4 regions of the Bradyrhizobium sp. 41S5 genome follow, and region 1 is predicted to be linked to each of the others. Evidence: riboswitches for the same ligand, from Rfam matches in the RefSeq annotation. Region 1 holds a riboswitch; each other region holds the start of a gene.
What was found. A riboswitch is a leader RNA that binds a small molecule or an ion and turns the genes downstream of it on or off. The one in region 1 is predicted to bind cobalamin.
Positions count from the first base shown of each region.

Region 1 (7,783 bases):
GCGCCCGAGGCTGGTCGTGCTCGTGGGAATTGCGGGGGGGCGTCCCGCAGGGGAGTTTACACTCGGGGACGTCGTGGTTGCGAGTAAGATGATTAATCTGACGGTCGATGCCGCCAACCCAGATGGTTCTAGGGGGTATGCGACCAGCGCCTCTGAACTTCACCCGGACGTCGAAAAGGTTGTCCTCAATTTGGAGGGGATGCGGGCCGCTAAGATCGCGCCTCTAAATCGGCCGTTGGTCCGGCGAATATGCATGAGGCCGCACTCCAAACGGCCACCATCGTGGTGCAAATACCGTGCGCGTGGGATCTCTCATTCCCAAGGTCAGGACGCCATTGGGGGTTGTACGCTGAGAGTGAGTACCGCTACAATTGAACCCCTCCACAGAGTTGTACGGATGAAGGGGGACGGATGATGGTGGCTACCAGCAATGCAGTCCAGATCAAGATTTATGCAGATCCGTCCGACCCGAATCCTACCCATATACTTCCTGACGTTCCGTGGTTCGCTGGGATAACAGCCCTACAGGCTATGATTATTGGCGAAGCGATGAACTCCACAAACTTTAGCTTCCGGGTCGAATACCGATCCATTTATGGCGCCCAGCTTGATAGCATCGACGGGGTAACTGATGGTTCGAAGCCAAATTGCTATTGGCTGCTGTGGATCAACGGCAAAGAGTCGTCGGTGGGCGCCAGCGAGGCCATCTTGTTCGAAGACCTTTCAAATCAAACCGCGCTCGTCGAATGGAAGTTTCAGGACGTCACCCTCGCCTCGCCCTCATCTCTTAAACTGAAAACGGCCACGCTCTAACAGCGTCAGAGCGCGCCGATTCTTCTTATTCCCAACTCAGTGCGCCGCCGTTCTGATATTCGATCACGCGGGTCTCGAAGAAATTCTTTTCTTTTTTCAAGTCCATCGCTTCCGACATCCATGGGAACGGATTTTCGGCCTCATCGAACACGCGCGCCAGTCCGAGTTGGGCGCAGCGGCGGTTGGCGATGAAGTGCATGTACTGCTCGCACAGCGCGGCGTTGAGGCCGAGAAAGCCGCGCGGCATGGTGTCTCGTCCGTAGGCAGCTTCCAGCTCGGCAGCGGCCCGCACCATTTCGCGGATTTCGTCCTGGAACGCCTTGGTCCAGAGGTGCGGGTTCTCGATCTTGATCTGGTTGACGACGTCGATGCCGAAGTTGAGGTGGATCGATTCATCGCGCAAGATGTACTGATACTGCTCGGCTATGCCGACCATCTTGTTGCGGCGGCCGAGCGAGAGGATCTGCGCAAAACCCGTGTAGAACCACATGCCTTCGAAGATGACGTAGAACGCGACGAGGTCGCGCAAAAACGCCTGGTCGGCTTCCAGCGTCCCGGTCTTGAAGTCGGGATCGTCGAGATGCTGGGTGTGCTTGATCGCCCACGCCGCCTTGTCGGTGATCGAAGGCACCTCGCGGTACATGTTGAACAGCTCGCCCTCGTCGAGGCCGAGGCTTTCCACGATGTACTGGAAAGTGTGCGTGTGCACCGCCTCCTCGAACGCCTGCCGCAGCAGATACTGCCGGCATTCCGGATTGGTGAGGTGTCGGTAGATCGCCAGCACGATGTTGTTGGCGACCAGGCTTTCAGAGGCCGCGAAGAAGCCAAGGTTGCGCTTGATGGCGCGTCGCTCGTCCTCGGTCAGGCCGTCGCGCGACTTCCATAGCGCGACGTCGGCCTGCATCGAGACTTCGGTTGGCATCCAGTGATTGTTGCAGCCGGCGAGGTACTTCTCCCACGCCCATTTGTACTTCAGCGGCAGAAGCTGATTGACGTCGGCGCGGCAGTTGATCATTCGCTTTTCGTCCACGGAGACCCGGCCGCCGGTGCGGTCGATGGCACCAAGGCCCGTCTGCTCCGGCATTGGCCCCGTGAGCAGAACCGCCGGGGCCGGTTTGCGGGCGGTGGAGGATGCGTTGTCTGACCAGTCAAGCATGGTGGTTTCCTTTTCTCTGCTTACTGGCAGGCTTCGCAGTCGGGGTTATCGATCGAGCACGCCATGACCGTAGTTAGATCCGGCGCGGTGACGGCGGAGGACACGTTGACGGCCGAACCGGCGGACATCATCGAGACCGAGGTCACGGCGTTGAGCTTGCCGTCGGTGCCCTTCAGCGTCGACTTCTCGACATGCGTCGCCGAGCGCGAGCGCAGGTAGTAGGTCGTCTTCAGACCGCGGGTCCACGCCAGCCGATACAGCGCATCGAGCTTCTTGCCCGAGGGGTTGGCGATGTAGAGGTTGAGCGACTGCGCCTGATCGATCCACTTCTGGCGGCGGGATGCCGCTTCGATCAGCCAGGCGCTGTCGATCTCGAACGCGGTCGCATAGAGCGCCTTGAGGTCATCAGGGATGCGGTCGATCGAACCGACGCTGCCGTCGAAATATTTGAGATCGTTGACCATCACCTCGTCCCACAGGCCGCGGGCCTTGAGGTCGCGGACCAAGAACTCGTTCACCACGGTGAAATCGCCCGACATGTTGGATTTGACGTACAGGTTCTGGTAGCCGGGCTCGATCGACTGCGCGACGCCGCAGATGTTGGAGATCGTCGCCGTCGGCGCGATTGCCATAACGTTGGAATTGCGCATACCGATGGTCCGGACGCGGGCGCGCAGGCTGGCCCAGTCACGGGTGCTGGAGCGATCCATATCGAGGCCGCTGCGGGCATCCGCCAAGAGTTCGATCGAGTCGATGGGCAGGATTCCCTGGCTCCACAGCGAGCCCTCGAACGACGGATATTTGCCGCGCTCGGCAGCCAGGTTCACCGAAGCCGAAATCGCGTAGTACGAGATCGCTTCCATGCTGGTGTCGGCGAACGCCACCGCCGCATCGGACGCGATGGCGATCCGCATTGCTTGCAGTGCATCCTGGAAACCCATCAGGCCGAGGCCGACCGGACGGTGACGCAGGTTGGAACGGCGCGCCTCGGGGATGGTGTAGAAGTTGATGTCGATGACATTGTCGAGCATCCGCATCGCCGTCATCGTCGTGTTCTTCAGCCGGATTTCGTCGAGCGACCCATCCTTGATGTGGTTGAGGAGGTTGATCGAACCGAGGTTGCAGACCGCGGTCTCGTCATCAGAGGTGTTGAGCGTGATCTCGGTGCAGAGATTCGACGAGTGGATCACACCCGCATGGCGCTGCGGCGAACGCAGGTTGCAGGGGTCCTTGAACGTGATCCAGGGATGGCCGGTCTCGAACAGCATGGTCAGCATCTTGCGCCAGAGGTCGGTGGCGCGGACCTGCTTGGACACTCGGATCTCGCCCCTCGCCGCCTTGGATTCGTAGAAGGCATAGCGTTCGGCGAACGGCTTGCCGTAGAGGTCGTGCAGGTCGGGCGTCTCGTCCGGCGAAAACAGCGTCCATTCGCCGTCGGCTGCGACCCGCTGCATGAACAGGTCGGGCACCCAGTTGGCGGTGTTCATGTCGTGGGTGCGGCGGCGGTCGTCGCCGGTGTTCTTGCGCAGGTCGAGGAATTCCTCGATGTCGATGTGCCAGGTCTCGAGATAGGCACAGACCGCGCCCTTGCGCTTGCCGCCCTGGTTGACCGCAATCGCGGTGTCGTTGGCCACCTTCAGGAACGGCACCACGCCCTGGCTCTCGCCATTGGTGCCCTTGATGTGGGCGCCGAGGCCGCGCACCCGGGTCCAGTCGTTGCCTAGGCCGCCAGAATACTTCGCCAGCAGCGCGTTGTCCTTGACCGACTTGAAGATGCCGTCGAGGTCGTCGGCCACCGTGGTCAGGAAACACGACGAAAGTTGCGGCCGCAGCGTGCCCGAATTGAACAGCGTCGGCGTCGAGGCCATGAAGTCGAACGAGGACAGCAGATTGTAGAACTCGATGGCTCGCGCCTCGCGGTCTATCTCGCGCACAGCAAGGCCCATCGCGACCCGCATGAAGAACGCCTGCGGCAGCTCGATGCGGTTGCCGCGCTCGTGCAGGAAATAGCGGTCGTACAGCGTCTGGAGGCCGAGGAACTGGAACGCGAGGTCCCGCTCCGGCTTCAGCGCCGCCGCCAACCGCGGCAGGTCGAAGCGCGCGAGATCGCCGTCGAGCAGTTCGGCCTTGATGCCAGTCCTGATATAGGCCGGAAAGTATTCGGCGTAGCGCGTCGCCATGTCGGTCTGCGAGGCGTTGGCCGGGGTACCCTCGACATGGGACAGCACTTCGGTACGCAGCTTGTCGAGCAAAAGCCGCGCGCTGACATAGGCGTAGTTCGGCTCCTGCTCCACCAGCGTCCGGGCGGCCATCACGGAGGCCAGCGCCAGTTCATCCTGGCTGATGCCGTCGTAGAGATTACGGTGGGTTTCGGCGAGAACGGCGGCGGCGTCCACGCCTTCCAAGCCGGCGCAGGCCTCGTTCACGATCAGAGCGAGGCGCGCATTGTCGAGCGGCACCTTGCCGCCGTTGGCGAGCGTCATCTGAAGCTGCGGACCGGCCTGTGGCTTGACGGACTTGACGGCGTCCTGCTCCGCGCGCTGCCGGGTGCGCTCGTCGCGGTAGAGCACATAGGCGCGCGCGACCTTGTGGTGCTCGCTGCGCATCAGCGCCAATTCGACCTGGTCCTGCACGTCCTCGATATGGAAGGTGCGGCCTTCGCTCATCCGGCGCGACAACGCGGCGACGACTTCCGCCGTCAACTGCTCGACCACTTCATGGACGCGGCGCGAGGCCGCCGCCGTGTGGCCCTCGACGGCGAGGAACGCCTTGGTCATCGCGACCGAAATCTTGCTGGCGTCGAAGCGCGACACCGTCCCATTGCGGCGGATCACCTGCATCGGAAGTTGCGCTTCCGGTGCGGCATGTGAATCTGGACGCAACTGAATGACAGGAGTGGCTTTCGCCAGTTCGCGATCGAGAGACAAAGACATCGGCAGGCCCCGTGGAAGAAATGCAGTTGTTATGGGGGCTGGATTTGCGACAGGCGCCAGATCGCATGGCCGGCGAACGCCGGGCATGGCAAACGAGCAACCGCCGGACACCCCGCCCGTGGACGTTCTGATGTCACGGCAGGTCTCCTGGCTCGCAGGTCGTCGCCACGCCCTGTCTTCCCAATGCGCACGGCGCATCAGTGACTTAAATCGGGCGTGACTCACTGCTTACAGTTGCGGGGGCAGCGCCGGAATCTCGCAGCATGTGCGATTCACCGACTTCCCTCTTAGCCACCAAATCTTGCGATCCAATGGAACCATGACATCTATATGTGGTGATATTCGCCGCGAAGTGTCAATGGGCGGTTAATGCCTTTACTCAAAAAATCGCTTCGCAAGACCCTCTCGAGACAAATTGGCCCCGTTATCCACATCGGGGGGCATTTGAACTCCCGTGTCCCTCCGGAACGTGAGGGGAGAAGACATGACGAGACTGCACCGATTCTGTCAGCGACTCAAAGAGACGTTTGCGACCTAAAGCCGACCCAACACTCCCATCAATCAGATCTGCTCAGACGATGCGGTCGTGCCAGCGGCCTTAGCGAGATCAGCCTTACGCCAGCCATCGATTATTTCAGGGTGCTTCAGCAATCGCGCGACCACGTCCGGCGAGTATGTCCATAGCCGAATAGTTTGTCCGCGCTGGATGAAAGCGTTTCCCTTTGCGGGGAGCCGACCATCCTTTGTCCACCGCTGGCGCTCCCGCGGTGTCACTCCGAGAACTTCCTCCAGCATCTTGATCGGGACCTTCTCGTCGCGAAGCTGGCCGAGCCTTGCATCGATTTCCGAGACAAGATTGGTAATCTCGACTATGTCCGCATTCAGGGACCGGGCCGTCACGCAGCCGCCTTGTGTTTGAACCTGATCGGCAACGCATTTCAGCTGTGTTTTGACAAGCCGGATAGATTGCTTGAACCTTTGATGCGAGCCGATGGTTAAGTCAGCTTGCGGCTCGAAACGGAATGTCACAACAGTACCTTCTCGCTTCACTTCCAGAAATCGACTTTTAATTGGTGAGACAATCATCGTGCTGATCCAAACGACATCCCATTGTCAACCCCGGGTATAAGATCGCGGTCTAATCTGGTCCCATCTACGGAATTAGCAAACTCTTGGCTCATTTGATATCAAACCTGTCACTAGCGGACATCGCTTCCTCGCGTAGCGAGACCTCATGACTGCGATCGACCCGGTGAAGCTACTCATCATCGAGCAACTCCAGAATCCCACTACACAATGGAGTGTCGGGACTTTCGGCGGCATTGCAGAATTCTCTCGGGATGTTGATGAGACGGGAAACTTGACGATAGCTGGCGAAGCTGTTCGCGTCTTCACAGCTCGCGGCGGCATTGAAATCAAACTTCGCGGCGGAATTCGTCCGTTCGCTTCGGAAAGCATAACCAAAGATTCCTGGAGCCATCGGGTTTCGCTGTGTCTTCGCGAGGCCGATTGCGTGATGAACCGCCGGACCACTTTGACTGAGCTTGGCACCGATAAGGACGCTCTGCGAGTAGACGACCGACGAGGCGTTCTATTTGATCTCGGCCTCAAGGCGCTTCAGGCTGATCTCTGCATACGGGTCGCCGACCTGAAAGCTGTTGAACGACTGCGCGAGTATACCGGCCGCCCCCTATTTGAGGTCGGAAATCCGGCAATCAGCGTGATATTTTCGATCAACCCGCATCGCGTCTTCATCAGTCGCATCGGCCGGGTCGAAGTGTACCAGCCCATCCCGGCCGAGACCGAAAAGAGCCCAGACGGACCGCACACCCACGTCCTACCAAAGCTTCTGAAGAGCCGCCGCACGCATCCTGCAACTGAACCCGTGCCAGAAGGCTGGATACCATGCGCGCACCTTTATCCCGCGCACCCTGCTAAGGATGCTTTCGGAACGGCAATTCCTTTCGCGATCGCCCATCACGAAGCTTTCCAGAAGCTGCACAGGAAATGGGGATCTCCCGAGGTTCACAATCTGAAGAAGCGCGTCTTGGCCGCCATCGAAGAAGATCTGGGGCCTCAATCGATTGCCACGCCTCGGAGCCGCGAGGGCCGCACAGCAATCCGCGTCTCACTGCGGCAACTCAAATCCCAGGGACATAAGGGATTGTCGTTAGCGAGATGGCTTCAAACACACGATCGTGCGGAGCCACGCGAGGATGATGAACATGGTGAGAGATATCATCAAACCCATTGAGGCGTGCAAGCTCGGGGCGACTCAATACGGACCCAACCACCATCGATGGTTTGTTGTTAGACTCACATGAGCCCATACAGGCAATGGGGTCAAACATTGCGAGCGGCCCTCGCAATCTTCTCTCAAGAGACAAGACGACATCGGCCAGCGACGCACCCGGTATCACGTCCAAATAAAACCGCGGTTCATGACGTCGCATACGGGGCGAAGCGGGAGCGCGTCTCGTCGATCTGAAGCGCGCGGCCGATTGGCGGGAAAGCCCGCTGCGCGCATTCCGGACGTTCGCAAACCTTGCAGCCCATCCCGATCGGCGTCGGCACCGAGGGATCGGTCAAGTCGAGCCCCTGCGAATAGACGACGCTTCCCGCATGACGGATGTCGCATCCCAGAGCGACGGCAAATGTTTTCGCGGGGGCCAGATAACCGCCACGGCCATGCGACACGGTTCGCGCGATCCAGAGATACGTTCGTTCGTCCGGCATTCGCGCGAGCTGCGTGAGTATCCTTCCGGGATTGGCGAATGCCTCGTACACGTTCCAGAGCGGGCACGTTCCGCCCACGCGGGAAAAGTGGAAATCGGTCGCAGACTGACGTTTTGAGATATTGCCGGCGCGATCGACCCGAATG
Region 1 covers NZ_CP083721.1:1,572,874-1,580,656, reverse strand. Annotated here, with positions in the region: gene HAP47_RS07355 (phosphorylase family protein) at 1-415, shown strand, start outside; gene HAP47_RS07350 (hypothetical protein) at 412-813, shown strand; gene HAP47_RS07345 (ribonucleotide-diphosphate reductase subunit beta) at 839-1,969, opposite strand; gene HAP47_RS07340 (ribonucleoside-diphosphate reductase subunit alpha) at 1,990-4,902, opposite strand; cobalamin riboswitch at 5,023-5,239, opposite strand; gene HAP47_RS07335 (hypothetical protein) at 5,464-5,988, opposite strand; gene HAP47_RS07330 (DUF6925 family protein) at 6,137-7,156, shown strand; gene HAP47_RS07325 (short-chain fatty acyl-CoA regulator family protein) at 7,342-7,783, opposite strand, start outside.

Region 2 (7,783 bases), 4.0 Mb from region 1:
CCGCGCGCGCGGCAAGCCACATCGAGCAGATCGCGGCGACCACCGAATATTCTGTCGTCTCCGGCATCGTCGCACGCCCGAGACCGGAGCCGATCTGGTCGGTCTTTTCCGCAAACACGGCCAGATGGCCGGGCGCCTCTTCGAGGCCCGATAGTTTCAATGCGGCATATTTTGCTGCACGCTCACCGGAATAGGATCGCAGCGCGTCGGTGTTGCAGCTCTTGAAGTCCTCGATCACCGCGCGGCGCCGTGCCGCATCGTCGACAATTACGAACCGCCAGGGCTGGCTCAACCCGACCGAAGGCGAAAGGCATGCGATCTCGATCAGCCGCTCCATCGTGCCATCAGGCAGGGGCTCGGGCCGGAAGCGGCGCACGTCGCGCCGCCAAACAAAAAGCTCGTGCAGTTGCCGGCGAAACGCATCGTCGAACGAGACCATGGCGGGGCCTTTGGCGGGATCGATCGCGTTGCTCATTTCAGCTTCATCGGCAGGCCTGCAACGACCAGCTCGACCTCGTCCGCCGCGCCGGCAATGCTCTGGTTCATGAGACCTGCGGCGTCGCGGAAGGTCCGCGCCAGTGCGTTGTCAGGCACGATGCCGAGGCCAACCTCGTTGGTGACCATGATGACCGGGCTGCGCTGGCGCGGCAGCACGTCCGCCAGCCGCGTCACTTCCTGCGACCAGTCGCGCTCCGCATGCAGCAGGTTGGACAGCCAAAGCGTCAGGCAATCGACCAGCCTTGCGCCGCCGCCGTCGGTCTCGGCCAGTGCCTCCACGAGGTCGAGCGGCACCTCGCGTTCGATCCAGTCACTGCCGCGGCGCGCGCGATGCTTGGCGATGCGCTCATCCATTTCCGCGTCGAGCGCCTCGGCGGTCGCAACATAGACCGGCTGACCTGGAAAGCTGCGCGCGCGAAGTTCGGCGCGCCGGCTTTTTCCGGACCGGGCTCCGCCGGTGATCAGAATGACGGCCATATGGTCTCCTGTCGCGAACCGGTATCCGCTTCGCCTCGAAAACGCTCTAACCACCAATCGCGGTAAAAGACAAAGCCGAAATCCGCCATGGAGGGCTTGCACTCGGCCGGCGTCTTGCGCATCAGGGGGATCGCGGTGAGGAGAGGTGCGTGGGTTTTGCGGGAGCGATGGCGGTGGCGATGGCTGTGGACGCCTTGATCGGCTGGCCGGCTTGGCTGTTTGCTCGCATCGGCCATCCCGTGACCTGGCTCGGCCGGTTGATCCATCTCGTCGATACCGCCTGGAACCGGGCCTCCGATCCGCCGGCGTTTCGTCACGTCGCCGGTGTCGCGGCTGCCATCCTGGTGATCGCGCTGGCGACGGCGCTGGGTTGGACCGTGCAATCTTTGCTCCCGTCCGGATGGGTTCACGTCGTCCTGGTCGGTGTGCTGGCGTGGCCGCTGGTGGCGCTGCGCTCTCTGCATGACCATGTCGCCGCGGTGGCACATCCGCTTGCGTCCGGCGACATCGCGGCCGCGCGTTTGGCGGTCGCGCAGATTGTCGGTCGTGATCCGGCAACGCTCGACGACGCCGGCATCGCGCGCGCGACCATCGAGAGCCTTGCCGAGAATGCATCCGACGGCATCGTGGCGCCGGTGTTCTGGGGGGCGCTGTTCGGCCTGCCGGGAATCCTTGGCTACAAGGCCATCAACACACTGGATTCCATGATCGGTCATCGCACCGAGCGGCATCAAGCCTTCGGCTGGGCCGCTGCCCGGATCGACGATCTCGCCAATCTCGTTCCGGCACGGCTGACTGGACTGCTGTTCGTGCTGCTTGCGCCGCGCTTCTCGCAGGCTTGGTCCTGCATGCTGCGCGACGCGCGCCGCCATCGCTCGCCGAATGCCGGCTGGCCGGAGGCTGCGATGGCCGGCGCGCTCGGTGTGCGGCTCAGCGGGCCTCGCATCTATCACGGCAGCATCGCGGATGAGCCCTGGCTGAACGAGGGCGCGCGCGATCCGGCCGCCGCTGATGTCCTCGCCGGGCTGAAACTCTATCGTTACGCCATGATGCTGTTGGCCGCGGCGTTCGTGGCCCTGGCGCTGGCGTGAAGGAGCGGCGCATGCGTGAGCACGGCGGAAATCTCGATGTCGCCCAGCAGCGGTTCGGCGGGGCTGCGGAAGACTGGATCGATCTGTCGACGGGGATCAATCGGGTGCCTTATCCTGGCGTCGATGTCGAGCTGCGGCAATGGAATGCGCTGCCGTCGCGATCCGATATCGAGTCGCTGCACAACGCCGCGCGGCGGGCCTATGGCACCGAAGCGCCGATCGTGGCGATGGGCGGAGCGCAGGCCGCGATTCAGTTGCTGCCGCATCTGGCGCCGCGCGGGAGGGCGCGCATTCTTGCGCCGACCTACAATGAGTATGCCGGGATGTTGTCGGCCGCCGGTTGGGACGTGACCGAGGTGTCCGATCTCGCAGCGCTTGCGCGAGCGGACATTGGCATCGTCGTCAATCCGAACAATCCGGATGGCAGGTGCCATGATCGGCGCGAACTGCTCGCGCTGCTGCCGCGCGTTGGCCGGCTCGTGATTGACGAGAGTTTTGCGGACGCTGTGCCCGACCTGTCACTTGCAGGAGAGGCCGGACAACCCGGGCTCCTGATCCTGCGCTCATTCGGCAAGTTTTACGGACTTGCGGGCTTGCGGCTCGGCTTCGCTGTTGGCAGCGAGCCGGATATCGCTGCGCTTGCGGCGATGGTGGGCCCATGGCCGGTTTCGGGCGCCGCAATCGCGATCGGGCGGCGCGCCTTGCTCGATCGCGACTGGGCAACGGCGACGATTGCGCGGCTCGCAGACGATTGTGCCAGGCTCGATGCGGAGGCGCGATCGCAGGGCTGGACGCTGCTCGGCGGTACGCCGCTGTTTCGTCTCTACGAGACCGGCGACGCTCTGGCCGTGCAGGACAAGCTTGCCCGCGGCCAGATCTGGTCGCGCGCCTTTCAGCAAGAGCCGGGATGGTTGCGCCTCGGTCTGCCGGGCAGCGAGGCCGAATGGTCCCGCCTTTCTGCCGCGTTGTCGTGTTGATGGTTTAGCGCGCCAGCGCGAGCAGGCCCTCGACATCGAGATGGGCCTCGATGTGCTCGGCAAGTGCGTCGAGCGCGCTCTCGACCCTGGCGCCATATGGCTGATCCGCCGCCGGGATATCGAGCCGCGCAAGAAACGCCTTGCGAAATCCGTCCGAGGCGAACAGGCCGTGCAGATAGCTGCCGTGAACGCGCCCGCCACGCGACATGGCACCTTCCGGCGAGCCGTCAAGCCTTGAAAAGGGCCGCGCGCGATCCGGGCCATCAGTGCGTCCGATGTGAATTTCGTAGGCGCTGATCGGCTGACCCGTCGCAACATGCACGGCGCTGACACGCGTCAGCGTCTTCTGTTCGGTCATGGTGGTGGTGACATCGAGCAGCCCGAGGCCGCGCGTTTCGCCGGCGAGTCCCTCGATCCCATCAGGGTCGGCGACGCTCTGCCCAAGCATCTGGTATCCGCCGCACAGCCCAAGGATATGGCCGCCGCGGCGATGATGCGCCAGCAGGTCGATATCCCAGCCTTGCGCGCGCAGGAAGGCGAGGTCGCCGCGGGTCGATTTCGAGCCGGGCAGGATGACGAGCCGCGCGTCGCCCGGAATGGCTTGGCCCGGCCGCACCATCACGAGATCGACGCCGGGTTCGAGCTTGAGCGGATCGAGGTCGTCGAAATTGGCGATCCGCGACAGCGCAAGGAAGGCGATCTTGCACTGGCCGGGCTTGCGCGCCTCGCCGAGCCCGAGCGCGTCTTCGGCCGGAAGCTCGCCGGCGCGAACGAACCAGGGCAGCACGCCGAAGCCGCGCCAGGCGGTGCGGGCTTCGATCAGGCGGTAGCCGTCGTCGAACAGCGTCGGATCGCCGCGGAATTTGTTGATGACAAAACCCTGGATCATCGCGGCATCATCAGGATCGATCACCGCCTGGATGCCGACGAGTTGCGCGATGACGCCGCCGCGGTCGATATCGCCGACCAGCACCACGGGCACGTCGGCTCTGCGCGCAAAGCCCATATTGGCGATATCGGACTTGCGCAGGTTGACTTCGGCGGGGCTGCCGGCGCCTTCGACCAGAACGAGGTCGGCGCGCTGCTTCAGGCGCCCAAAGCTCTCCAGCACCGCGCCCATCAGCGACGGCTTCATGGTGGCATATTCGCGCGCGCGTGCGGTCGCGATCCGTTTGCCGTGCACGATGACCTGGGCGCCGACATCGGTTTCCGGCTTCAGCAGCACCGGGTTCATGTCGGTGTGCGGCTCGACGCCGGCAGCGAGCGCCTGCAACGCCTGCGCACGCCCGATCTCGCCGCCGTCGACGGTCACGGCGGCGTTGTTGGACATATTCTGCGGCTTGAAGGGCAGCACGCGCAGGCCGCGCCGTCTCGCGGCACGCGCGAGGCCGGCGACGACGAGCGACTTGCCCACGTCCGAGCCGGCTCCCTGGATCATCAATGCGCGCGCCATGGTGCTGACAGTCAGAACTCGACGCCCGGCTGGGCCTTGATGCCGGAGCGGAACGGATGCTTCACCAATGTCATCTCGGTGACGAGGTCGGCGATCTCGATCAGCTCCTCCTTGGCGTTGCGCCCGGTGAGCACGACATGCGTCATCGGCGGCTTCGACGTCGTCAGGAACTCGACGACATCGGCTATCGCCAGATAATCGTAACGGAGCGCGATGTTGATCTCGTCGAGCACGACCATGCGCAGGCTCGGATCCGCGATCAGCTGCTTGGCCTTTTCCCAGCCGGCCTGCGCTGCCGCGATGTCGCGGGCGCGATCCTGCGTCTCCCAGGTAAAACCTTCACCCATCGCATGGAATTGACAGAGATCGCCGAAATGCCCGGTGAGCAGGCGGCGCTCGCCGGTATCCCAGGCGCCCTTGATGAATTGCACCACGGCGCAGGGAAAGCCGTGCGCTACGCAGCGCACGATCATGCCGAAGGCGGAGGAGGATTTTCCTTTGCCGGCGCCGGTGTGAACGATGATCAGACCCTTTTCGCCGCTCTTGGTCGCCATGATCTTGTCGCGGGCGACCTTCTTTTTCGCCATTTTGGCCGCATGGCGCGCATCCAGCGAAGGGTCGGTGCCGACGTCGCCGTCGTCAGCGTCGTTTCCATCAGAAATCATCACGTTCCTTCGGCTTGACAAGTGCGAGGCCAGGACGAATGGTGACCCCGCGTTGGTTCCTGTCCTACGACAGGCGAAGAGGGAATGCGATAGGGCTCGGACCGCAAGGTTTGCCCAAAGCGCAGCCGCCCCCGCGACCGTGACCGGAGAGATGCCCAAGCCACTGATTCCCTGATGGAGTCGGGAAGGTGGGCATCACGGGAGAAATCCTACTCCGCAAGCCGGGAGACCTGCCGACGCAGTGTGTTTGAGACCGGCGGACGGGGTGTTCCGCGACGGGGAACGAACCTGTTCACGTCAGGTTCGTGTGCCTCATCGCTTCCCGCAGTCAATCCAGGAAGGGCGATGAGCGTTACACTTCATGTCTGTATCACCTGTCGCGCCGGCCAGACGGCGGCCGAAGGCGAGATCGCGCCCGGTGCGCGCCTGCATGCCGCGCTTGTTGAGGCCGGCGTGCCCGATGACGTCAATCTGGTTCCGGTCGAATGCCTGTCGGCTTGCAGCCAGGGTTGCTCGGTCGCACTCAGCGCGCCGGGGCGATGGTCCTATGTCTACGGCCGCCTGTCCGCTGACAATGCCAGGGATGTGATCGCCGGCGCCTCCGCCTATGCCGCGGCGCCTGACGGCATCGTGCCGTGGCGCAGCCGCCCGGAAATCTTTCGCAAGCAATCGCTTGCCCGCATTCCACCCATCGCCGTCGTGCCGGAGGCCGCAGAATGATGACGCTCGCCAAGGTTCCGGTCACCGTCGTGACCGGCTTTCTCGGGTCCGGCAAGACGACGCTGATCCAGCATCTGATCCGGAATGCCAACGGCAAGAAGCTCGCGGTGCTGGTGAACGAATTCGGCAGCGAAGGCGTCGACGGCGAGATCCTGAAGTCCTGCGCCGACGCCAATTGCCCGACCGAGAATATCGTCGAGCTCGCCAATGGCTGCATCTGCTGTACCGTCGCCGACGATTTCATCCCGGCGATGGAGCAATTGCTGGCGCGCCCCGTGAGGCCCGATCATATCGTGATCGAGACGTCGGGTCTCGCGTTGCCGAAGCCGTTGCTGAAGGCGTTCGACTGGCCGGAAATCCGCTCGCGGATCACGGTCGACGGCGTGATCGCGCTGGCCGATGCGGAGGCCGTTGCTGCCGGCCGCTTTGCGCCGGACCCGGCCGCCGTGGATGCGCAGCGCGCGGCAGATGAGAATCTCGACCACGAAACGCCGTTGTCCGAAGTGTTCGAGGATCAGATCGCCTGTGCCGATATCGTGCTGCTGACCAAGGCCGATCTCGCGGGTGCCGAGGGGATCAAAGCGGCCAAGGCGCTGATCGCAGCCGAGATGCCGCGCGAGGTGCCGATGTTGCCCATCGTCGATGGCGCGATCGACGCCCGCGTGATCCTCGGTCTTGAAGCGGCGGCGGAAGATGACCTCGCGTCGCGGCCGTCTCACCACGACGGTGAGGACGAACATGAGCACAACGACTTCAATTCCGTGGTGATCGACCTTCCGGAGATTTCGGACGTCGACGCGCTCATCGCGTCGATCAAGGGGCTGTCGCGCGAGCAGAACGTGCTGCGGGCCAAGGGATATATCGCGGTCGCAGGCAAGCCGATGCGGTTGCTCGTGCAATCGGTCGGCGAGCGGGTGAGGCATCAGTTCGACATGCCCTGGGGCGCGCGGGCGCGGCAGTCGAAGCTCGTCGTGATCGGCGAACACAGCGATATCGATGAAGCCGCGATCCGGGCGCGACTAGGTGTCTGATGCACGTCGTCTTCCGCGAGAGCCGCGGCCTTGAGGAGACCGCGACGCCAAGGGACCTCGGCCAGGATCCGGCCGATCTCGTGGTGCTGTCGTTTTCCGACAGCGACCTTGCCGCGTTTGCAGCCGGCTGGCGGCGGGGCCGTGCCGCGCTGCCGTCGCTGCGGCTCGCCAATCTCGCGGAGCTGCGCCATCCGCTGTCGGTCGATACCTATATCGAGCGGACCCTGTCGCATGCGCGCGGCATCCTGGTGCGGCTGATCGGCGGCGAACCCTATTGGTCATATGGCCTGGCAGTGGTGCATCGCCTGGCGAAGGAACGCGGCATCGCCCTGGTGGTGCTGCCGGCGGATGGCCGCGACGATTTGCGGCTGGATGAATTCTCGACCTTGCCGGTCTCGACGCTGCGCCGCCTGAAGGTGCTGTGCGACAAGGGCGGCCCCGTTGCCGCGCAGGCCGTGATCGCGCAACTGGCGCTGGCGTCCGGCCTTTATGCCGGGCCGGTTGTCGGTGAGATCGATCTTCCCGAGATCGGCGTCTACGACTCGCAGCGCGGTGCCGTCGCGGCGCTGCCGGCACCGGATGGCCGGCCGCTTGTGCTGGTGACTTTTTATCGCTCCTATCTGGCGGCCGGCGACACGGCGCCGGTCGATGCGCTGATCGAGGCTTTGCGCGAAAAGGGATTCGATGCCCACGGCGTGTTCGTCACCTCGTTGAAGGCGGCGGGCGTGGCCGATTGGCTGCGCGCTCAGTTCGCGCAATGCAGCCCGGCCGCCATCGTCAATGTGACCGCGTTCTCCGCGGCGGGTGACGACGGTACGACGCCGTTCGATGCCGCATCGTGCCCGGTGTTCCAGGTCGCTCTGTCGACGGC
Region 2 covers NZ_CP083721.1:5,614,029-5,621,811, reverse strand. Annotated here, with positions in the region: gene bluB (5,6-dimethylbenzimidazole synthase) at 1-439, opposite strand, end outside; gene cobU (bifunctional adenosylcobinamide kinase/adenosylcobinamide-phosphate guanylyltransferase) at 472-975, opposite strand; gene cbiB (adenosylcobinamide-phosphate synthase CbiB) at 1,143-2,066, shown strand; gene cobD (threonine-phosphate decarboxylase CobD) at 2,078-3,043, shown strand; gene HAP47_RS27305 (cobyric acid synthase) at 3,048-4,496, opposite strand; gene cobO (cob(I)yrinic acid a,c-diamide adenosyltransferase) at 4,508-5,161, opposite strand; cobalamin riboswitch at 5,198-5,413, shown strand; gene HAP47_RS27295 (DUF1636 family protein) at 5,507-5,881, shown strand; gene cobW (cobalamin biosynthesis protein CobW) at 5,878-6,912, shown strand; gene cobN (cobaltochelatase subunit CobN) at 6,912-7,783, shown strand, end outside.
Region 2: linked by a shared signal. The riboswitch ahead of HAP47_RS27295 (DUF1636 family protein) and the one ahead of HAP47_RS07340 (ribonucleoside-diphosphate reductase subunit alpha) in region 1 are both predicted to bind cobalamin.

Region 3 (7,783 bases), 390 kb from region 1:
CATGATCCGGTCCATCGCTGAATGCGGTGGCTATGGGTCCCCCTTTTTTCGCAGGGACGACGCATGGAGAGAGCCGCGCGCTCGTCCGTGCGGCCGATCCGCAGCAGCCCAAAACGAAAACGCCCCCGAGACGGAGGCGTTTTGCGTGTGATCGCGAGGGCGATCCCGAAGCGGACCTTAGTCCTTCTTGAGGAAGCCCGAAAACTTCTTCTGGAAGCGCGAGACACGGCCGCCGCGGTCCATCAGCTGCTGGGTACCGCCGGTCCAGGCCGGGTGCGACTTGGGGTCGATGTCGAGGTTCAGCGTGTCGCCTTCCTTGCCCCAGGTGGAGCGGGTCAGGTACTCGGTGCCGTCGGTCATGACGACCTTAATCGTATGATAATTCGGATGAATATCGGCTTTCATGACAGTTCCTTCGGCGCGCCAACGCCCGTCTCAAGACATCTAGGTACGGCATTTGGGCGGCTCTATAACCCATGAAGCCCGCCAAAACAAGCCAAGAAAGGGGAGCTTAAGTCCATCACCGGATTGGGACTTTGCCGGATTTGCCAGCCGGGGGTCGGCGGGCCTATGTGGGGGTAATAGAACCGGTCCAGATAAATGAGCGTAGCCGAACACCTTGAGCCCCCTCGCGGCCCCGCCGAGCCGCCGCGTGATGCGTTGCTCGATGAGGAAGCCTTCATCGAGAGCCAGATCACGGAGCCGGCGAAGAGCCGTGCCCGCTTGCGGCCGCTGCTCGCGCTCGCGCCCTATGTGGCGCGCTACAAGGGACGGGCGATCCTCGCGCTCATCTCGCTGACGATCGCGGCGATCACCACGCTGATCGTGCCGGTCGCGGTGCGGCGGATGATCGACCTCGGCTTCACGCCCGAAGGCATCGCGATGATCAACAGCTATTTCAGCGTGATGCTCGCGGTCGTCGCGGTGCTCGCCTGTGCCAGCGCCTCGCGCTACTACCTCGTGATGACGATCGGTGAGCGGATCGTCGCCGATCTCAGGGCTGACGTGTTCGCACATCTGATCTCGCTGTCGCCCTCGTTCTTCGATTCCGCACGAAGCGGCGAATTGGTGTCGCGGCTCACCGCCGACACCACGCAGATCAAATCCGCGGTCGGCGCCTCGGTGTCGATCGCGCTGCGCAATGTGATGCTGTTCTTCGGCGCCGCCGCAATGATGGTGATCACGAGCCCGCGGCTCTCGGGCTTCGTGCTGCTCGCGATCCCGATGATCGTGATTCCGCTGGTCGCGTTCGGCCGCTGGGTGCGGCGGCTGTCGCGCAACGCCCAGGACACGCTAGCCGATGCCAGCGCCTATGCGAGCGAACTGGTCAATGCGATCCGCACCGTGCAGGCCTATACCGGCGAGCGGCTCGCCAGAACGCGCTTTGCCCGCGAGGTCGAGCAGGCCTATGAGGCCGCGCGCAGCTCGACCAAGGCGCGCGCGGTGCTGACGCTGATCGTGATCTTCATCGTGTTCGCCAGCGTCGTCGTGATCCTCTGGGTCGGCTCGCACGACGTGCTGATCGGCGCCATCAGTCCCGGCCGGCTCGGCCAGTTCATTCTCTACACGGCCTTCGCCGCGAGCGGCCTCGGCCAGCTCAGCGAGGTCTGGGGCGAGGTCTCGGCCGCATCGGGCGCCGCCGAACGACTGTTCGAGATCTTGCGCGTCAGGCCGCAGATCGCAGCTCCCGCGTCGCCGCGCGCACTGCCGCAGCCCGCGCGCGGCGATGTCGGCTTCGACAATGTCAGCTTCGCCTATCCGACCCGGCCCAACGCGCTGGCCGTCGACGGCGTGTCGCTGGAGGTGCGCTCCGGCGAGAAGGTCGCAATCGTCGGCCCGTCGGGCGCCGGCAAGAGCACGCTGTTCCACCTGCTGCTGCGCTTCTACGATCCGAAATCGGGCACCATCTCGCTCGACGGAGTGCCGATCCGGCAGGCCGATCCGGCCGACGTGCGCGCGCGGATCGCGCTGGTGCCGCAGGATTCCGTGGTGTTCGCCGCGAGCGCCCGCGACAACATCCGGTTCGGCCGGCCCGACGCCACCGACGCCGAGATCGAGCGCGCCGCCGATCTCGCCCATGCCACCGAATTCCTGCGCCGGCTGCCCGACGGCTTCGACGCCCAGCTCGGCGAGCGCGGCGTGACGCTGTCCGGCGGCCAGCGCCAGCGCATCGCGATCGCGCGCGCGATCCTGCGCGATGCGCCGCTGCTGCTGCTCGACGAGGCGACCTCGGCGCTCGACGCCGAGAGCGAGACGCTGGTGCAGACCGCGCTGGAGGAATTGATGCGCCATCGCACCACGCTTGTGATCGCGCATCGCCTGGCGACCGTGCTGTCCTGCGACCGCATCCTGGTGATGGACCAGGGCAGGATCGTCGAGCAGGGCACCCACGCCGAGCTGGTCGCCGCGGGCGGCCTCTATGCGCGGCTGGCGCGACTGCAGTTCGAGGGAATTTGAGCGAATTGGGACCCTGTGCGCTTCGCCTATGCGATTCCTATGCGATCGAGCGCGCGCTCCCCTCGAAAACCTATTCCCGCGCAAGGATAGTCGCGCCGCGCCTGACTTCCCTCGACGGCCGAAGGAGCGTCGGCGCGCGGGGTGTTCGACTGATGCGCGAGGACGCGACCAAACCAGAGAGCAGGCTGCTCTGTGCCTGGCAGCTTGCAGTGCTGCGCTTCGCAGTGACGCTCGACGACGACGATCGGATGCAGGCGCTCGGTTTGGCCGGCGAGGTCGACCGGCTGGGCGGCGCGGCCGATGACGCCTTCCACTTCTTCCGTCGGACGACCGCGGAGCTGTGCGCGGCGATCTCCGGTCGGGGCGCGGATCAAGATGCCGTCATCCGGCGATTCCTGGCACAAATCGACAATGTCAGGCTCAAGCGCGCGGTCGAAGCGGCGATCGCCAGGGACCGCACGCCGCCGAAACTCGTGGCGAGCCGCATGAAACCCGGCAACGATCTCTGGCGGGGGCTGCCGTCACGGCGTGCAACCGGAACGTAACAAGGGGCTCTCTGCAATCGCCGTCACGGCGCGGCGGATATTCCGCCACAGCATGTCGCCACAGCCCTGGCCGGGTTGCTGCGATGAGCGCGATGCGCTTCTCTGTGCTCGAAAGAGATCGGTCGGTGTCGGACAATGCGGGGAGTGGCGAGATGGGTGGTTTGGTGATCAGCGGCGGCCGGGTGGTGGATCCGGCCAGCGGGATGGATGCGATCGGCGACGTCGCCGTCGTCGACGGCAAGATCGCCGCGGTCGGCACCGGCCTCGGCGGCGCCGAGCGGCAGATCGACGCCACCGGCCTTGTGGTGGCGCCCGGCTTCATCGACCTGCACGCGCATGGCCAGACCATTCCGGCAGATCGCATGCAGGCATTCGACGGGGTGACGACATCGCTCGATCTCGAGGCCGGCGTGTTGCCGGTGGCATCCTGGTACGAGCGCCAGGCCGAGAAGGGGCGGGTGCTGAACTACGGCGCCGCCGCCAACTGGGCGTTCGCGCGGATCGGCGCGATGACCGGCTCGAATTCGGAAAGCTCGCTGGAATCATTCGGTGCAGCGATGCGCGATCGCCGCTGGATCGAGAACGTGGCGACCGAGGACGAGGTCGGCGGCATCCTCGCGCGCCTTGCCACCGGACTGAATGAGGGCGGCATCGGCATCGGTATTCTCAACGCCTATGCGCCGGGCGCCGGCGTGCAGGAACTGACCGCGGTGTGCCAGCTCGCCGCTGATCATGCGGTGCCGACCTTTACCCACGTCGCTTACATGTCCCGCATCGATCCCGAGAGCGCGGCCGAGGCCTATATCCGCCTGATCGGCTATGCCGGCGCAACCGGCGCGCACATGCACATCTGCCATTTCAACTCGTCGAGCAAGACGGACATCGAGCGCTGTGTTGCGCTGATCGCCAAGGCGCAGGCGCAGGGCCTGCCGATCACGGTAGAGGCCTATCCCTACGGCACCGGCTCGACCGTGCTGGCGGCGACCTTCTTCAGCGATCCCAAATTCGAGGAGCGCAACGGCCTCGGCTATGATTCGGTGCAGCGCGTGACCGACGGTCACCGCTTCGGCAGCCGCGAGGAACTGCTGGCGGCGCAGGCCGCGGAACCCTCGACGCTGGTGCTGTGGCATGTGCTCGATATCGAGAACAACGCGCATCATCGCGATCTGCTCGACATGGCGGTGCTGTATCCGGGCGGTGCGATCGCGTCCGACGCGATGCCGTGGACGCTATCGGACGGCCGCCCCTACACCGGCGACGCCTGGCCGCTGCCCGACGATGCCACCTCGCATCCGCGTTCGGCCGGCTGCTTCACCCGCTTCATCCGCGAATGGGTGCGCGAGCGCCGGAAGGTGTCGCTGCTCGAGGGCATCCGCAAATGCGCGCTGATCCCGGCCGAGATTCTGTCGGCGAGCACGCCGGCGATGCACGCCAAGGGCAGGTTGCAGGTCGGCGCCGACGCTGACGTCGTGGTGTTCGACTTCGAGACGCTCAGCGACCGCGCGACCTTCTCCGCGATGAACCGCCCGGCGGAAGGTGTGCGGCATCTCGTGGTCAGCGGCCAGCCGCTGATCAATGATGGCGTCCTCGACGTCGCGGCACGGCCCGGCCGGCCGGTGCGCCGGCCCGTCGCTGGGGGTTGACGTGCCGGTCCCGATCCTGCTGGTCGCGGGTTTTCTCGGGGCGGGCAAGACCACGGTCGTCAACCATCTGCTGGCGCATGCGCAAGGCCGCCGCATCGCCGCCGTGGTCAACGATTTCGGCGCGATCAATATCGACGCGGAACTGATCGCGGGCGCCAGCGACGGCGTGGTCAGCCTGAGCAATGGCTGCATCTGCTGCACGCTGGAGGGCGATCTGCTGCGCACCCTCGCAACCTTGCTGCGGCGTGATCCGCGTCCCGAACTCATCGTGATTGAGACCAGCGGGATTGCCGATCCCGCCGACATCGTGCGCAACCTGATGGATCCGGTGATCTGGAAGGAGGCGCCGCTCGAGACCGTGCTGTGCGTGGTCGACGCGACGCAGCCTTCGGCGATGCTGAACGATGTGCTGCTGCGTTCGCAACTACGGGCAGCGGATGTGGTGGCGCTGAGCAAGGTCGACTTGGCCGATGCAGCCGCGTGCGCCGCGATCCGCGACGCGGTACGGGCAGCGCGTCCGGCGGCCGTGGTCGTTGATGCCTTGCATGGCGAGGTGCCTGCAGCGCTGCTGTTTCCCGCGGACCTCGATCAGTTGCCGGCGCCGCGCGAGGCCGCGCCGCGACGGCCGGTATCGGACCGGTTCGAGACGCTGAGCTGGACCTCGGAGCGGCCGGTGCGGTTGCCGCGCTTGCAGCAGGCGATCGGCAGACTGGCGCCGAAGCTGGCGCGGGCGAAGGGATTGTTCGAGACGGTCGAGCAGCCCGGACGGCTGACGGTGTTTCAACTCGCCGGCGGACGCGCGACACTGGCTGCCGGCGGCGTGCCGGCACCCGGTGTGCCACGCACGCGAATCGTGTTCATCGCCGAGATGGGCGCTCTGTCGCGGGCCGAGATCGATGAGGTGATGCAGGGATGTGTCGGAGCAGGGTGATGCGAATTAGGTATTCCGTCATCCTGAGGAGCCGCGAAGCGGCGTCTCGAAGGATCGACGGCCACCAGCGTGGCCGTGCATCCTTCGAGGCTCGCTCCGCTCGCACCTCAGGATGACGGAATAGAGAATCCTCGCGTCGGCCGGCGCTGTCGCCGCGTCATCGCAGCAGCATCATCCCGCAACGCATGAGTGCGACAATCGCATCGAATTGACAGCCCATCCCGCACCACCTATCGTTTCTGTCGACGGTTCCCTTCGGGGATCAAAAGGGAATGCGGTGCGAGGGTAACCCCAATGCCGCAGCTGTCCCCGCAACTGTAAACGGCGAGCCTTTCGTCAATTTGCCACTGGGCCACTCCGCCCGGGAAGGCGTCGACAGGCGATGACCCGTGAGCCAGGAGACCTGCCGTCAGTCGTGGTCACACGCGAGCATATCGGGCGGGGGCGTCCTGGTGGGATCGGAGCACTGCCTTTGGGGCAATGCGCCAGTCCGCGTTCGCGGTGACGTGCCACGTTACCGCGAGTCCTTTCATGTCTCCGTCCTCTCCCGCTGCGCGCCGTTGGCGCCTCGGTCTCGTTTGCTCCCTGTCATCGCTGCTGCTGCCGGCTGAAGGTTCGGCACAAACATCTCCACCCACGACGCTCGATCCGATCGAGGTCGCACCCTCGACATCCACAAAGCCCAACCCCGCGGCGCGAAGCCGCAACTCGGCGACGTCGTCGCGGCCGCGCGCTGCGGCGTCAGGTGCATCGGGATCGGCATCGCCGACGCTCAACGCCACCACGCAGGGAGGTGCAGGCAGTCGTCTCAACCTGACGCCGCTGCAGACGCCGGCCAGCGTCGAGATCATCACGGCGCAAACCATCGCCGAACGCGGCCAGCACAATGTGCTCGATGCCGTCACCCAGAACGCGGCCGGGTTCATCGCAACGCCGGCGCCCGGCAATGGCGGCCTGTCGTTCAGCACCCGCGGCTTTGCCGGCAGCAACTCGGTGATGACGCTGTACGACGGCACGCGCTTCTATATCGGCTCCGGCACCCTGACATTCCCCTACGACACCTGGTCGACGCAACGCATCGAGGTGCTGCGCGGCCCGGCCTCGGTGCTGTACGGCGAAGGCGCGATCGGCGGCGTCGTCAACGTCGTTCCGAAGAAGCCGCAGGGCACGCCCTATAATGAGGCCGAGGTCTCGCTCGACAGCAACATGACGCGGCGGCTGTCGGTCGACAGCACTGGTCCGATCAATCCCAATGTGTCCTACCGCATCAACGCCACCGGCAACATGTCGGACGGCTGGGTCGATCGCGACAAGACCTCGAATGCAGTGGTCTCCGCCGCCGTGCGCGTGCAGGCATCGGACAATCTCGCCTTTACGCTCTCTGAAGCTTACGGCGACCGCAGCCCGTCGCGCTATTTCGGCACGCCGCTGATCAACGGCACGATCCAGGACGCGCTGCGCTTCAAGAACTACAACGCATTGGACGGCGCGATCCGCTATCAGGACGGCTGGACCCAGTTCAAGACCGAGTGGGACGTCGCCGACGGCATCAAGATCAACAACACGCTGTATTATCTGACCAGCGAGCGGCACTGGCGCGATATCGAAAACTACACCTGGAACCCGAAGACCCAGCTGATCGACCGCTCCAGCTACATCGAGATCTTCCACGACCAGAAGCAGCTCGGCAACCGGATGGATACGACCTTCAGCGGTCACGTCCTCGGGCTCGCGAACCAGTTCGTCGCCGGGTTCGACGTCAACCGGATCGACTTCACCCACACCAACAATTCGCCCTATGGCGGCGCGTCGTCGGTCAATCCTTACGTGTTCGATCCCGGATCGTTCTTCGCGACGACCACGGCGACGACGCCTGGCTTCAACGCGATCGTCAATCAATACGCGCTGTTCGCCGAAGATCGCCTGTCGCTGACCGATCAATTGTCGCTCGTCACCGGCGTCCGGTACGATCGTCCCGAGGTCGATCGCACGGACTACAAGACGCCGGCGAACAATTTTGAGACCACGCTGTCGGGCACCAGCAGGCGAACCGGGTTGGTGTACGAGCCGATCAAGAACCTCGCGTTCTACGGCCAGTATGCGGTCGGCGTCGATCCGGTCAGCAACTTGATCTCGCTGTCGACCTCACAGAAAACCTTCCAACTCGCGACCGGCAAGCAGACCGAAATCGGCGTCAAGCAGTCGTT
Region 3 covers NZ_CP083721.1:1,178,927-1,186,709, forward strand. Annotated here, with positions in the region: gene rpmE (50S ribosomal protein L31) at 178-405, opposite strand; gene HAP47_RS05590 (ABC transporter ATP-binding protein/permease) at 601-2,457, shown strand; gene HAP47_RS05595 (hypothetical protein) at 2,610-3,002, shown strand; gene HAP47_RS05600 (amidohydrolase family protein) at 3,155-4,645, shown strand; gene HAP47_RS05605 (CobW family GTP-binding protein) at 4,647-5,576, shown strand; cobalamin riboswitch at 5,806-6,001, shown strand; gene HAP47_RS05610 (TonB-dependent receptor) at 6,108-7,783, shown strand, end outside.
Region 3: linked by a shared signal. The riboswitch ahead of HAP47_RS05610 (TonB-dependent receptor) and the one ahead of HAP47_RS07340 (ribonucleoside-diphosphate reductase subunit alpha) in region 1 are both predicted to bind cobalamin.

Region 4 (7,783 bases), 2.7 Mb from region 1:
CAAGCTCTGATGCGCGGGTTGGCTACCGCATTCCCGATTGTGCGTCCGAGGTCTGCTCCTATCTTACTGCGGGCGTCGGCGCTCTTGCCGGCCACAAAGCGTCTGACGGGCATTCCCTCTGCCGTGGTCCCGCCTCCGCCCATGCACGATGATAAGGGCGCTCGATCAGGCTGTCTGCACTTGCCTGGCAACCGCCCACATGAACCCCACCAGTTCACGGGCGATAGCGGTGCAGACCACCGTCGTTCGTTTGCCGCGCGCCGCCAGCTTCCGGTACCGGGCCGTCAAGCGGCTCTGCGCCTTCCAAGCAATCTCTCGCACTGCTGGCGACGTCTGTTCGAGCCGGTATAGTTTTGTCTTGCCGATCTTCGGCGGGTGTCGATATGTCCAGGCGCTTTCGACCAACATGTGGCGAACACGGCCGTTGCCGGCCTTGGTGATGCCGCCACGTCTGACAGCCTCTCCCGTCGATCGCTCGCTTGGCACCAGACCGAGGTAACCCATAAGTTGACGTGGGCCCTCAAAACGGCTCACGTCACCGACCTCGGTTGCGAATGTCACTGCGACGACCAGATCGACGCCGCGCAATGTTTGAAGCGCCCGCACGAGCGGCTCCAGAGACCAGGTCGAGACGAACTCTTCGATCGTGCGCTCGAGCCGGTCGACCCGGTCCCTGGCGACGCGAACTGCTTCGACCATTTCTTGTAGCGCGATCTGATGTGCGGGGTGGTCGAACTGTTGTTCCTGGAGCCAACGCAAATAGCGCATCGTCCAGCCCTTTTTGCGGGGATAGGTGCGGCCATGCTTGAGCATGAAGGCGCTCACCTGCTGCCGGTGGATGCGCAGCGTCTCAACCGCTGCCGATCGAGCGCGAACGAGGTCGCGCATCGCTTCGTGACCTTCATCGGGAACCCATACCGCCGTCAGCTCGCCGGCGCGTAGCAGCCGCGCGAGAGAAACGGCGTCCCGGCGGTTCGTCTTCACACGATCACCCGGCTTCCTTGGGATCAGCGACGGCGCCACCACCGTGCATTGGTGGCCGAGCGACCGGATCAGGCGATAAAGACCATAGCCAGTCGGGCCGGCTTCGTAACAGAAGTGGACGCGGTCAAACCGGTTGGCGATCCGCCCTAAGACGCGGCGCATGTTGGTGGCCGAAGCATCAACCTCGCCGAAGAACCGAACCTCCCCCTCCCGGCCTGCATCCGCAATCGCGACGGCATTTCTCAGCTTGGCCACATCGATTCCGACGAATGCTTCCCTATAATCTGCCACGGCTCGTCCTCCTGTGATGAGGATCGGCTCGGTTCGCCCGAGCAACCCTCGGACGCGCAGTGTAGGGCGAGCCACCTCATCGGTAGAGGCGGACATACGGTCTTACGGTCAACATCGCCTTCATCGGCCTTTTGGTTAGCGACTGCGCATAGCGCCACCAGTCCACCGTGATCGGCTTCGGCCGCGAGACATCTCCAAACAGGATCGGCGGCCGGACACAGCGCGAGCCATAGGATTGCACCCAACCGTTTTTGGTAAATGCGAAGCCGGAGAGTTGCTCGCCGAAGCATCAAGATCATGGTTGCAGGCAAGGTTCGTCGAATTGACCCCAATTTGCCCCGCGTTTGGCCAATTCCTTCAAAAGCTCAATATAGACCGGTATCAGGTCATCTAGCAGTGACAGTGGCTGGAACGCAGGATCGGCACTCTTGCCAAGCTTCAAGAATGTAACCGGCCCGATCAGGACAGGGCGCGTCTGAAAGCCAAGGGCCTTGGCTTCCTCGTACTCCTCGATTGGTTTGCGAGAGGATAGTCTGAAAGTCTGCCCCGGGTGAAATTCCGGGACCATGTAATGGTAGTTGGTGTCGAACCATTTGGTATCTCCTGCGCGGGTGCGCCATATCCACGCGACGGGTGACCGCAACTCCCATCCTGACCGTCGCATTGTGCCCCGCGTGCCATGGCGAAGTATGTCTTGAGCGAAATGGATCCGGCATTCGGCTCGTAGACTGCTGGGATGGCACCAACCATGACACTGGTGTCGAGCACCTGGTCGTACAGTGAGAAATCGTTCGATGGGATCACGGTGACACCGAGAGACCTCTGGCGAGCCCAATTTGCGGCACGTAGGCCAGCTGCATCCTCGAGCAACTGCTGTTCGGCGATTTTTCCGGCCCAGTAACTTTCGAGCGCAACCTTGAGCTCTCGCCTTGGACCGATGGGTGGCGTTCCGAGTGTGGCAACCGGAAGAGAGAGAAGAGACATAGCGTTAACCCCATATTGGTGGCAAAGGCCATGGCGGACGCAGGCAGAAGAAGCCGCGCGAGCGACCGTTGCTTGGCGCACCACCGGGACACCCGCCGGTGGACGAAGATAGTGGCGGGGCAGGTCTCCTGGCTCGCGGCTCAGCGCTGCTGTCCGGTCTTCCCGAAACCGTCAGGCTTCAGTGCCTTCGTTGGACAGCTCGCTACTCACAGTTGCGGGGACAGCGCCGGAATTGACACCGGCTTCCCTCTTAGCTCCGGCCTAATGAGACCGGAGAACCTCGACACCTTCAATTATCGGCAAAAGGGATATTCCGTCAACCTCGCGTCATGTTGCGATCTGCTAATGTGCCTAGCGGCATGCCCGCCGTTCATACTCGATGCAGAAGTCGCTCTACAATCACGGACATCGGATGACATCCCGAATGTCCCTCCGCGTGGGCAGCGACAAATCCGAATACGCCGCCTTTGCACCGAGGACCACTTGGTCGAACAGACGGCTTTCATGCAAGCTGGCCCCGGTTCATCAAGCACGGCGCGCTGCGCTGCCTTCTCCAAGCAATCAACGATCCACCGAATAAGATAGCATACGCGGCGCGAGGTGGTTCTGTGATGCCAGCCATTTCTGGTAGGCGTCACTCGGACACTTTTTGGCGATACTGCCCAGGCAAGCATATCAACCAAACCAAGGAGACCGGCTCGCAATGAAAATGGCTGTTTGGAGTGCCCTCGGTGTCTTTGCTGTTGCCGTCTCGGCGGTCGGCCTGTTCGGGTTGATGGTAAGACCGCTCTTGAGTAACACCGCTCGACAGTTTCTCTCGAAACTATTGATCGGCTCAAGCCGAGGCTAGCACGGCTCGGCGCCTCTACCTGCTTGCGGAGGACAGGACTTGCGTCGAGGCCGCATCTTCCGGTCGATTGAAGAGCACGATATGCGTCGGCCGACACGAGCGATCGCGCATGCCAGCGAGTGAATGCTACCATCTTGCCCGCCTGCTTAAAGCGTGCACTTCGGCGGCGTCTGTTCCAAACGCCCGGCGCTGATGGGCGGTTTCGTATCGTTGTGGGCCCTTGAGTGCCAAGCACATCTGCCTGGCGCTGCAACTAGAGCATTTCATTGCTTAACTGAATCGGAGGGGATTCCGGTTTTTGGCGGTTTATGATTCAAGATGCTGACTGGATTGGAGGCCAGCATCGCATGACCCGACCTCTTTCCCTGGATCTTCGCGAGCGTGTGGTGGCGTCGGTTTTAGCGGGCGAGAGCTGCCGATCTGTGGCGGAACGGTTTGGTGTTGCGCTCTCGTCGGTTGTGAAGTGGTCACAGCGGCAGCGGGCGACCGGCTCGGTTGCGCTTGGCAACATCGGCGGTCACCGCAAGCCCGTGCTTGATCTGGATGGCGGGGACACATCCCGACCTCCCTTGGTGTCGGTATGCCGACGACGGACTGGTGCACTGCCGGACCGAGCAAGAAGCAGAGGCCATTAGGGCGGAGCTTCAAGCGAGGTTGGAGGTGTGCGGACTTCAGATGCACCCGACAAAGACGCAGATCGTCTATTGCATGGACAACAGGCGTCGGCGAACGTATCAGAGGGTCAAGTTTGACTTTCTCGGATATCAGTTCAGGCCGCGGCAGGTGGCAACGTCACAGCGGAAGGAATTCTTTTGTGGATACACCCCGGCGGTCAGTCCGACAGCTTTGAAGACCATGCGAGCAACGATCCGAAGCTTGCACATTCCCCGGCAAACGCCGGGGACGCTGGCTGAGATTGCCCAACAGATCAATCCGCTCCTCCGGGGGTGGATAGGTTATTATGGTCGGTTCAGCCGTTCAGCGCTGTTCTCTCTGGTCGACTACGTCAATCAGAAGCTGAAGGCGTGGACCATGCGAAAGTACAAGCGCTTCCGGCTCCACAAAACCGGTGCTTCGCTGTTCTTGCGAAAGCTGGCTCGGAATAACGCGGAGCTGTTCGTACACTGGCAGTTCTTCGGAACGACCACGTTCACCTGACGGGAGCGGTGTGAACCGAGAGGTTCACGCACCGTTCTGCGAGAGGCCGGGGGTGAAAATCCCCCGGCCTACTCACCCTTGGATCAAGACCAACATGGCCCCTTTGCGGGGCTGGGGCCCCATGGGCGCACGCCTGCGCGGCTTCGCCCCGCACGGTCACTGGCGATACCCTCACATTCCTCGGCGCGCTCCGCCATGACCAACTCACGGCACCCTGCGTCTTCGGCGGCCCGGTCAACGGCGAATGCTTCTGCGCTTATGTGAAGCACCTTCTCCTGCCAACCCTGCGCGAAGGCGACATCGTCATTCTCGACAACCTCGGAAGCCACAAGTCGAAAGCTGTCAGGCAGATGATCCAGGCTGCTGGCGCCAGGCTCTGGTACCTGCCGCCATACTCGCCCGACCTCAACCCGATCGAACAGGCCTTCTCCAAGATCAAACACTGGATGCGGCAGGCTCAGAGGCGCACCGTCGAAGACACTTGGCGCCAAATCGGTCACCTCGTTCAGGACATCCAGCCTCGCGAATGCCAAACTACTTCGCAAACGCCGGTTATGCTTCAGTCAAAATGTGAAACGCTCTAGGGTGTTGTGGCGATGGGACAATGTTATGGCCAGCTCAGCCTTGAAGAGCGCGTTGAGATTTACCGCCTGCCTGCAGGCGGTAAATCTCAAAACGATATTGCGTCTGCGCTTGACCGCGCGACGTCGACGATAAGTCGGGAGCTGGAGCGCAACTCGCGGCCTACCAAGGTCTGGAGGGGCGGTTACGAACCTGTCCGGGCTCAACAATTGGCCGAACGTCGGCGACGGCAGGATGGCCGCTTCAAGCTGGCGCGCCAGCCGGCCCTGCGGGACTGCGTCGGCAAAAGCCTTGCGATGGGACATTCGCCGGAGCAGATCGCTGGTCGACTGGCGCGAGAGCATGGTCGCGTCATGATCAGCCACGAGTCAATCTATCGTTTCATCTATCATCGTACGGCCCAGAAGGATTACTGGCACCGCCTGCTGCCGTGCCATAAACTCAGACGAGGGCGCCGGCGACGCCCAGGCGGCAGCCCTGCCAGCTTCATTAAACAACGGCGCTCGATCGATGAACGACCCTCCGAGGTCGAAGGCCGCGGGACGCCGGGTCATTGGGAAGCCGACTTCATGCTGTTCGCGCGATATGGCCAAGGATTGCTGGTTCTCCACGGGCGACAAGCCCGCTTCAGCATCGTGCTGCATCCACGCGATCGGAAAGCTGTCCTCACCCCTCGGACCATCGCCCGTCAACTTGGCAAGCTTCCACAGGCGATCCGTAAAACCATCAGCTTCGACAACGGAACCGAGTTCGCCGAGCATCACAGGCTTCACAACGCCCTCGGCGTCCAAACCTTCTTCTGCGATCCCCATAGTCCCTGGCAAAAAGGCGGCGTGGAAAACTCCATCGGGCGCTTACGACGCTCTCTACCACGCAAAACCGACCTCAGGTACATTACGGCAGCCGCCCTCAGGCGGCTCGATACCCCACGCAAATGCCTGGACTTCAAGACACCCGCCGAGGCATTCTCCAAACTCAAATCAATCGTTGCACTTCAAACGTGACTCCATCCCCGCGCCCATTGCCAGCGAGGCGCTCAAGCATATCGCCGAGTTCTACGCCATCGAAAGGGACATCCGTGGCCGCGGCGCCGAGGAGCGCCGTCTCGTTCGGCAGCAGACAATCCGGGCGCTGGCGGAAGCCTTCGAGCGATGGCTCCGCGCAAAGCTCGCGTTGATCAGCCAAAAGGGCAAGTTGGCCGACGCCATCCGCTATGCGCTCACACGCTGGGATGGCCTGACGCGCTTCATCGATGATGGCCGTATCGAGCTTGACAACAACGTCGTCGAGCGCTCGATCCGTCCGATCACGCTGAATCGGAAAAATGCGCTGTTCGCAGGCTCCGACGGCGGCGCCGAGCACTGGGCCGCCATCGCCTGTCAATCGGCTTGCAAATTTGACCCCTCATCGGCGTCCAATTTTGACCCCTTTGCGCGGCGGGGTTTGCTGGTAGCGCTCGTCTCGTCGGAGCTGGCCGGGATAGCGGAGGCGAGACGAGCGCGGGTGGCGTGATCATCGTCTCTGCTTTTGAACCGCCAGCTATCGTTGCCGGTCTCGACGATGTCGCAGTGATGGGTCAATCGGTCGAGCAGCGCGGTGGTCATCTTGGCGTCGCCGAACACGCTCGGCCATTCGCCGAAGGCGAGATTGGTGGTTACGATGACGGACGCGCGCTCATAGAGCCGGCTGACGAGGTGGAAGAGAAGCTGGCCACCGGACTGGGGGAAGGGCAAATAGCCGAGCTCATCCAGCACGATGAAGTCCATCCGGGTCAGATGCTCGGCGAGCCGTCCTTGCCGTCCGTTGCGGGTCTCGGTCTCGAGGCGATTGACGAGGTCGACTACGTTGAAGAAGCGGCCGCGGGCACCGGATCGGATGCAGCTTCTGGCGATGGCAATGGCCAGGTGGGTCTTGCCTGTGCCGGTGCCACCAACCAGCACGACGTTGCGTTGTTGGGCGATGAAGCCGCCGCCAGCGAGATCATTGACGAGCGTCTGATTGATCGGCGTGCCGTCGAACTGGAAGTCCGCGATGTCCTTGGCGAGCGGCAGCTTGGCGATGGTGAGCTGGTATTTGATCGACCTGGCTTGCTTCTCGTTGATCTCGGCGTTGAGCAGGTCGCCGACAATGCGCTGAGGCTCGTGCTGGCGCTTAACGGCAGTTGCCATGATCTCGTCGAAGGCAGCCTTCATGCCGTAGAGCTTGAGTTCGCCCATGAGGTCGAAGATTTGGGTTCGTTCCATCAGATGGTCCTCCGGAGGTTGTCGTAGCGGGCACAATCGGCGATCGGTGCATGACGGAGCGTCAGTGCGGCCGGCGTCATGATGTTGGCCGGTGGGGCAGGTTCACGTTGACGGGCCAGGATATTGAGCACGACATCGGCGGAATGGACGCTGTGACTGAGCGCTTCGGCACAGGCCGCCTCCACCGCAGGCAGACCGTCGGTCAGCACCGCGTTGAGGATGTCGACCATCTGCCGATTGCCATCGTCGGTGCTGGCAAGCTTGCGCCGGATCCGCTCGATCGCGGCTGGCAGCACCCAGTCTTTGAAGGGAGCACCGTTGCGCAAGGCGCCGGGTTTGCGCGCCAGCACCGGTACATAATGCCAGGGATCGTAGATGGTCTCGCCGCGACCGAAGCATCGTGGATGCTCCGCAGCGATGCGCCCGTCCTGACGGATGACGATGCGATCGGCATAGGCTCGAACCTCGACCGGTCGTCCTACTGCGCTGGCTGCGACCGAGTACTTGTTGTTGTCGAAGCGCACCAGGCAGGTCTTCGAGACCGATGCCGTCACCGCATGGAAGCCGTCGAAGCGGCCGGCATAGGGAACGAGTTTGGGGCGTTCGGCTTCGAACACGTCCCAGATCGTCTGATCGGTCAGCTCCGGATGGCGATGAGCCTTGGCGTAGGCGATGCATTTGTCGAGCAGCC
Region 4 covers NZ_CP083721.1:7,311,683-7,319,465, reverse strand. Annotated here, with positions in the region: gene HAP47_RS35175 (IS110 family transposase) at 166-1,275, opposite strand; gene HAP47_RS41795 (hypothetical protein) at 1,352-1,516, opposite strand; partial or broken gene HAP47_RS35170 (5-methyltetrahydropteroyltriglutamate--homocysteine S-methyltransferase) at 1,580-2,259, opposite strand; cobalamin riboswitch at 2,361-2,557, opposite strand; partial or broken gene HAP47_RS41965 (helix-turn-helix domain-containing protein) at 3,457-3,648, shown strand; partial or broken gene HAP47_RS35160 (reverse transcriptase domain-containing protein) at 3,653-3,820, shown strand; gene HAP47_RS35155 (group II intron maturase-specific domain-containing protein) at 3,965-4,267, shown strand; partial or broken gene HAP47_RS35150 (IS630 family transposase) at 4,347-4,841, shown strand; gene HAP47_RS35145 (IS30 family transposase) at 4,864-5,853, shown strand; partial or broken gene HAP47_RS35140 (IS66 family transposase) at 5,861-6,226, shown strand; gene istB (IS21-like element helper ATPase IstB) at 6,229-7,092, opposite strand; partial or broken gene istA (IS21 family transposase) at 7,001-7,783, opposite strand, start outside.
Region 4: linked by a shared signal. The riboswitch ahead of HAP47_RS35170 (5-methyltetrahydropteroyltriglutamate--homocysteine S-methyltransferase) and the one ahead of HAP47_RS07340 (ribonucleoside-diphosphate reductase subunit alpha) in region 1 are both predicted to bind cobalamin.